Regions from separate parts of the Mesorhizobium sp. B1-1-1 genome, predicted to be linked through region 2. Evidence: predicted binding sites of a transcription regulator. Region 2 holds the regulator's gene; the other holds the start of a gene.
The links. The regulator LexA, encoded in region 2, represses DNA repair genes until DNA is damaged. The targets are predictions, from matches to a motif close to TGTTCNNNNTGTGTTCNG.
Positions count from the first base shown of each region.

Region 1: FJ986_RS16275 (2'-5' RNA ligase family protein) is a predicted target of LexA. The motif match lies at 1,460-1,477, and genes of this name have one in related genera.

Region 1 covers NZ_VFWW01000007.1:188,949-192,834, reverse strand. Annotated here, with positions in the region: gene FJ986_RS16280 (fumarylacetoacetate hydrolase family protein) at 84-1,241, opposite strand; gene FJ986_RS16275 (2'-5' RNA ligase family protein) at 1,516-2,148, shown strand; gene FJ986_RS16270 (nuclear transport factor 2 family protein) at 2,280-2,633, shown strand; gene FJ986_RS16265 (ArsC family reductase) at 2,851-3,204, shown strand; gene FJ986_RS16260 (DUF488 domain-containing protein) at 3,391-3,744, opposite strand; gene FJ986_RS16255 (aminopeptidase) at 3,768-3,886, opposite strand, start outside.
Region 2 covers NZ_VFWW01000006.1:200,027-203,912, reverse strand. Annotated here, with positions in the region: gene kynU (kynureninase) at 1-453, opposite strand, end outside; gene FJ986_RS14090 (TetR/AcrR family transcriptional regulator C-terminal domain-containing protein) at 450-1,127, opposite strand; gene lexA (transcriptional repressor LexA) at 1,596-2,339, shown strand; gene FJ986_RS14080 (ComEC/Rec2 family competence protein) at 2,333-3,886, opposite strand, start outside.

The DNA.
Region 1 (3,886 bases), on a different contig from region 2:
AGTTCGGATGATTTTCGCGGCAGGCGATACCGGCCTCGAGGGTCGCCGGAGCGATGATTGACCGCCCTCGGGCGAACCCAGAGCTAGAGGAGGCCGGCCCTGGCAAGATCGCGCATCAGATGGCTGGCGCCGTAGGTCCAGTGCGGGCAGTCCGGCGACAGTCGCACCCGGTTGACCAGCGCGCCGAATTTCTCCGACGAGATGGTGACGATGTCGCCGACCTTATGGGTGAAACCCTTGCCCTTCTCGCCGCGGTCCTTCGAAGGCACGAACATGGTGCCGAGATAGAGCGCCAGGCCGTCCGGGTACTGGTGATGCGGGCCCATGGCAGCCGCTACGAGCTCTTCGGGAGAGCGGCTGATCTCGGCCATCGAGCTCGCGCCCTCCAGCGAGAACCCGTCCTCACCTTCCACTTTCAGCCGGACCACGGCCCGCTTTACGTCGTCGATGGAGAACGTGCCGTCGAACAGGCGGATGAAGGGGCCGAGCGAGGCGGAGGCGTTGTTGTCCTTGGCCTTGCCGAGCAGCAGCGCGGAGCGCCCTTCGACATCGCGCAGATTTACGTCGTTGCCGATGGTGGCGCCGACGATCCTGCCGCTTGAGGCGGCGATCATGGCGATCTCCGGCTCCGGATTGTTCCAGGTCGAGACGGGATGCAGGCCGACATCGGCGCCGAAGCCGACCGAGGCCATCGGCTGGCATTTGGTGAAGATCTCGGCGTCGGGGCCGATGCCCACTTCCAGATATTGCGACCAGGCGCCGCGTGCGATGAGCTTGGCCTTGATCTCCATCGCTTCCGGCGAACCGGGCTTGAGCTTGGACAGATCGTGGCCGATCAGCCCGGCAATGTCGGCGCGGATGGCGTCGGCCTTTTCCGCCGAACCGCGCGCCTGTTCCTCGATGACGCGTTCCAAAAGGCTGACGACGAAGGTGACGCCCGAGGCCTTGATCGCCTGCAGGTCGACGGGGGAGATGAGATAGGGCCTTGCCGGATCACGCGTGGCTTCGAAACTGTTGGCCGCGATGCCGTCGAGCGAGCCGATCGGCTTGCCCTTGGCCGAGCGCACATAACCGGCCGGATCGGCCATCTCGCAGATATCGCGCACGGTCGGCGCCGTGCTCGACGTGATGTCGAAGACGGTGCCATCACGCACCGTGACCACCAGGGGATGCGAGGCGTCGCTGCTTCTGGCGCGCCCGACAAAAAGGCCTTCGGCGGGCAGATGCATCGGGTTTGTCATGCGTACGGTCCTCTGATCATTAAAAATGCGGCTCGCTGGTTCGGCGCGGCACTTTCACCGGATTCCTGTCAAAGGTCTATCCCGTTTGTGGTGAGCCAGGCGCCATATCTGCCGGCGTCGTCGGCGATTGGCGTACCGCAAGGAAGCACTCCTTCAGGGGTTGGATGCATGCGGCGGTGCGGGAGCCCCAACGCCTGCGTCATTTTTCGGCTTGCGGTTGTTCTCGTTTTGTTCTAATATGCCCAACCTGAGTCAATTGGCGGACGAGATCAGTATGAGTGGGCAACCCGCATTCGGAACCGCGAAGAACGGCCAGGCCTTTTTCCGATGGGAACAGGCCGGGAAGCATTTCCACCGGCTGTTCTTTGCCATCCTCGTCGGCAGCGCGATTGCTGGTCGTCTCGCGCGAAAGGCCATTGCCTTGAACCGTGAGTTCGGATTGCAAGGCTGGCTGGTTCCGGAAAATCACATCCACATCTCGCTTGTCGGGCTCGGCGACCATGAGGAGTACCCGCAGGAGCTGGCAGAGGCCGCCTGTCATATCGGATCGATGATCGTTGCGAAGCCCTTCGAGGTCTCGTTCGATCGCCTGTCGGCTTTTGGCGGTGGTGCACTGGTCCTGCGCGGCAGCGATGGCAATCCGCCGCTGCAGAAGTTCTGGCGTGACCTCACGGCGGTGATCTCGGACAGCCCGCTAAAACCCTTTCTCACCAGGTCCATCGAACCGCATGTTACATTGCTTCGTGATGAAGTGGGCGTTCCCAGCATTCGCGAGCGGTCGATCGATCCGATCGGCTGGACTGTCCGGGATTTTGTGCTGATCCACAGTCTCATTGGGAAGGGCGCCTACAAGCAACCCGGACGTTGGCGGCTGACCGGCCAGGACGATGCACTGCCCGCCATGTGAGAGCCTGGAATCGTCCTCGCATAGTCCGCGCGGTCCATCATCCTGACATGGCATGTCAGCTACCAGACGGCACGACGATGGCAGGCCGCCAACCTTTCCCTATTTGCAATGCGTCTGAACAGGAGGAACACATGACCAACACGGAAATTGCCAAGGATTTCACGGAGCTTCTCAAGCGCGGTGACTACGAAAGTGCTGCCGAGAAATACAACGCCGACGACATCGTCAGCTATGAGGCCATGGAGGGGCCGATGGCCGTCTGCCGCGGCAAGGACGCCGTCAAGCAGAAAGGCCAGTGGTGGCAGGAAAACAACGAAGTCCATGGCGGCTCGGTCGAGGGCCCTTATGTCAACGGCGACCAGTTCGCCGTGCGCTTTACATTTGACATAACGCCCAAGGCCACGGGCCAGCGTGTCACCATGGACGAGGTTGGCCTGTACACGGTCAAGAACGGCAAGATTGCCGAAGAGCGCTTCTATTATTGAGACGGGTTTTCGGCTGTCGGCACATTTCGCCGCATCCTGAGCGGCCAGGATCATGTCCTGGCCGCTATCCGACCTGATGCACATCGTCGTCACGGATCGGCGACCGCGCGCCCGCCATTGAAGAAACTTACTCTTCGATGGTTCTGCCGGGCCGCTGGCAAAGCGCGCCGGGGCTGCTTAATCTGCGGCCAGATTCGAAGTCCGGAAGGCACCTGTTTTGACGATCACCATGTACGGCATCACCACCTGCGACACGATCAGGAAGGCCCGCGTCTGGCTGGATGGCCACGACGTGCCTTACCGGTTCCACGACTATCGGGCCGAAGGCATCGAGGCGGGCAGGCTGGATGGCTGGGTCCGCAAGGTCGGCTGGGAAAAGCTGCTCAATAAGGGCAGCACCACGTTCCGCGAGTTGCCGGACAAGGATAAGCAGGGCCTGGATGAAAGGAAGGCCCAGGCACTGATGCTGGCCAAGCCGACGATGATCAAACGGCCTGTGCTCGAGGTTGGCGACCGCATCCTGGTCGGGTTCAAGCCGGATGTTTATGAGGCGGCGGTGGTCGGGAAGTAGGGCGCGGTACACTCTCAATTCGTCATCCTAGGGCGGAGCAAGGAGCGAAGCGACGCGGCGCAGACCCTAGGATCCATGCCGTTACTTTTGGGCGTCGCAGCCGTGCTGATTCTGCTCCGTTGCATTTCCGGACGGACGTCACGGCATGGATCCTCGGGTCAAGCCCGAGGATGACTAAGGGACAGGTCACTGTCCTCTCAGATACCCCGCCAGTGCCACGGCATTGTTGTGCGCCTCGTCATGGGCGCCGTAGAGCAGCGTCACCTTGCCGTCGCGGAGCAGGGCGCGCAGTTGCGCCACGGCCTCGCCATTGCCTTCCAGTTCGGCACGATACCGCTTCTGGAACTCGGCCCATCGTTCGGGCTCGTGCCCGAACCACTTGCGCAAGTCGGTGCTCGGCGCGATGTCCTTCAGCCATAGCGCCAGCGCGGCATGCTCCTTGCTGACGCCACGTGGCCAGACTCGATCGACCAGGACCCGCTGCCCGTCATCGAACGAGGGTGGTTCATACACCCGCTTGACCGCGATCTCGAAGGCCATCCGCTCTCCTTCGTGCGCTCCCGTCAGGCCCACTCGCCCTTGCGCATGACCGGCACGCGACTGCCGTCCCTGCCGACGCCGTCGATGTCGATCTTGTCCGAGCCGATCATCCAGTCGATGTGGATGAAGCTCTTGTTGCCGC
Region 2 (3,886 bases):
ACCCTCGAGCCGCAGCACCGTGCCCGGCCGCGTCGAGGCAACGCCTTCGGCCATATAGAGATCGGTCGGAAAGCTGTCCCCCTCGGCGACGATGACTGACCTGTCCGGCCGCATCCCGAGTGCCGCATGCAGCACCTTGTAGATGTTGATCGAGGTGGTATCGCAGACCACCGTCTGGCCGGCGGCGGCCCCGATCAGGCGCCCGAGTTGGTCGCCGAGTTCGACCGGCATGTCGAACCAGCCGGCGGTGTTCCAGGCGCGGATGAGATCCTGCGCCCACTCCTGCGTGGCGGCCTTCTGCAGCTCGCCGAACACGGCGGGCGAAGCGGCGCCCAGCGAATTGCCGTCGAGATAGATCACCCCCTGGGGCAAGGTGAAGCGGTCACGCATGGCACGCAGCGGATCCGCGGTGTCCATTGCCTCGATCGCTGCGAGATCGGGAATTTTGCTCATGGTCGCGATGTTCCTCGGTGAGAAGAGCGCCCTGGAAACGGGCCGGCTGTTTTGCCGCCCGGGCAAGGGCTGGCCGCATAGAGGCGCAAGAACAGGGTGAACGCCCGGTTCGATCTTTGCTCGATTTCCGCCCGAGGCAGTTCCTCGAGCACCCCAACGATCCGGCGAACCTGGAGATCGCCGATCAAAAGACTGATGTAGATGTCGGCGGCTTCGGCAGGATCGTCACAGGCGATCAGGCCGGCCCGACTTGCGGTTCGAAGCAGGTCGCCAACAAGCGGCATTATGGTATTGCGGCCGAATTGCGCGATCGATTGGCCAAGCGTGCCTGTATCGTTGACGTCGCCGGCCGCGGCGCGATTGAGCGCCACCGCCTTGTCGCCCGTCACGAGGGTCAGCAGGACTGGCCCGAGCAAGTTCAGGGTTTTGAGCGGATCGCGCGCCTGGTGAAGGGCGTCCTCCAGCAGCTTCCTTGCCTCTCCCGCATTGGCTTCGATCAAGGATCGAAACAGGGTCTGCTTGTTGCCGTACCAGTTGTAGAGGGTTTCGTTCGAGGCCGATGCCCGCTTGGCGATAGCAAGCAGGGAGGCGCTCTTGTAGCCGGTTTCCCGGAGCACCGCATAGGCGGCCTCCTCTATCCGTTCGCGTCGCGCGGCCTGCTTCGGCGTGGTCATTGGTGTTCCTCTTCGAAAACCGTACATTATTATACGGTTTCGTCAAGCGAACGGGAAGCAAGGAGCGAGCGAACGCAGCCCATCGCGACCAGTGGTGGTGCCTCGTCGTTTTCCGGCAGGAAGTTGGCATTTTGGTTTCGTTTCGTTCACGAGCCGCAGGGGTTTCTAATCCGCCCAAACGCACCCCGCACCTTGCCGGTCACCCAGCTTGCAGGCTTGTGCCAAGAGTGGAGACCGGTCGGGCCACAGGCCATTAACCAAAATAGTTTCAAAGGGCCCGGGAGCGCATTGACGACGGACCGCGCTGGCAGGATGCTGGCTGCGGGAGGGCATTTCGTTTCCGTCGCCTTAACAAATTCATTAAACTTTAAATGGTTGCGGAACACAACTGGAACAGATAGTGTTTGTTCTGGGTTTGTTTTCTGATTCTGGTTCCAGACCCTTCGTGCAATGCCTTTGGGGGCCGCCATGCTCACGCGCAAGCAACATGAACTCTTGATGTTCATCCATGAACGGCTGAAGGAAAGCGGCATTCCGCCGTCCTTCGACGAGATGAAGGAAGCGCTGGACCTCGCCTCCAAGTCGGGAATTCATCGGCTGATCACGGCGTTGGAGGAGCGCGGCTTCATTCGCCGCCTGCCCAACCGGGCGCGCGCGCTGGAGGTGCTGCGCCTGCCGGACTCGATCGCGCCGGGTCTTAACGCGGCAAAGAAGTTCTCCCCGAGCGTCATCCAGGGCAGCCTCGGACAGGGCAGCAGCCCTAGCCGGCAGATCAAGCCGGCGACGTCTTCGCGTCTGCCCGCTGTCGGCAATGACGACGATGCGGTTTCAGCGGTGTCGATCCCGGTCATGGGTCGCATCGCAGCGGGTGTGCCGATCGACGCCATCCAGCATCAGACGCATTCCATTTCAGTGCCGCCTGACATGATCATGGGCGGCGAACACTATGCGCTGGAGGTCAAGGGCGATTCGATGATCGAGGCCGGCATTTTCGACGGCGACACGGTCATCATCCGCAATGCCGACACCGCAAGTCCCGGCGAGATCATCGTGGCCCTGGTGGACGAGGAGGAAGCAACGCTTAAGCGCTTCCGCCGAAAGGGTGCTTCGATTGCGCTCGAGGCTGCCAATCCGGCCTATGAAACACGTATTTTCGGACCGGACAGGGTCAAGGTGCAGGGCAAGCTGGTCGGCCTGATCAGGCGCTACTGAGCGGGGTCGGCGGTGGGCTTTTCGGGTTTACGGTAAGGCGGCAGTCCCCTTGCCTCGCGTGAGAATTTTCGCTGTTCGTGCCAAGGCCGATATGGCCTGTCGACGGCAAAGCTGACCCGTGCCGGTGCCGTCGCCGATTGCCGGTCGAAGAAGACGGCGGCACTTCCCTTACGAGCGAGCTGCCGCTTGGTGATGACGAGAACCAGCGGATTGTGGCAGGGGTCGTAGCCCGCGGGGTCGTTGATGACGATCAGATCCGCATAGGAGCAGGCCCTCCAGGCGTCCTTGCGATCCTCCACCTGCGCGATGATCGCCCCCGAGGTATGCCGGGCCATGCACAGGCCCGTGAAGCAATAGAAAGGCGCTCCCGCCGGAAGTTGCGCGGGATCGAAGATGTCGAACTGTCGGTCTCCGCTGTCGAACAGTTCCGGCGCAACGATGGTTTCGGACTTCAGCGCGCGTTTCCAATTATCGACGGTGAATTCGTTCGGGCGCGCCCGGTTGATCGCGAGCTCGCCGCCGCCGATCGGCAACGCCACCAGGCGGGCATCCTCCGAAATCAGCACGTCCGGCGTGCGCGTGTCCGAGACGGTCAACAGGCCGGCGAGCGCGAAGGGAAGTGCCGCCAGCCGCAGCCATGTCGTGGCCATCGTCGCGATGACCAGGGCGATCGCCACCAGAAGGACGGATTGCTGCGAAATCAACCCGACCGCGTCGACCGGCGAGCGTTGCGAGATCCATCCTGATATGGCGATCATCGCGGCCAGTCCCTTGCCCATCAGATAAAGGGATGGTCCATCGAACCCGAACGGCATCAGCAGCGCGCTGGCAACCGCAAGGAACATCACGACAGAAACGATCGGCATGACGGCAAGATTGGCGAACAGGCTGAGCGGCGACACGCGCTGGAAATGCCAGATGGCGAAAAGCGCCGTGGCGCTTCCCGCGATAATCGAGGTCATCGCCAGCCCACCTGTCGCCAGCAGCAATTTTCGCGTCAGCAGGCCAGGCAAGGTCCGTTGCGGCGGCGGGGTCCGCGCTTTGTCGGCTTTGCGATCCGACCAGCCGGCATAGGCGCCGACCAGGGCCGCGGTGGCGGCGAACGACATCTGGAAGCTCGGCCCTACCACCTCGTGCGGCGACACCACGATGACGGCGATCGCCGAAATAGCCAGATTGCGCATGGTGAGTGCCGCCCGATCGAACAGAACGGCGATCAGCATCACCGCCAGCATGATGAAGCTGCGTTCGGCGGCGACAACGACGCCCGAAATGACGAGGTAGGCGGCGATCGAGAAAAGTGCCGCCGCGGCCGCGTATTTCTTGACCGGCCGGCGGGAGGAAAAATTCGGGAACAGCGCGAAGCCGCCACGCAGCAGACCCATGACCGTGCCGGCGACCAGCGCCATGTGCAGCCCGGAAATTGAGATGATGTGGTAGATGCCGGTGCGTCGCATCGCTTCATTGATCTCGTCGGGAATCCCGGCGCGCACACCCACGATCAGCGCCGCGGCGATCTCGCCCTCGGCACCGCCGATGCTGCCCCT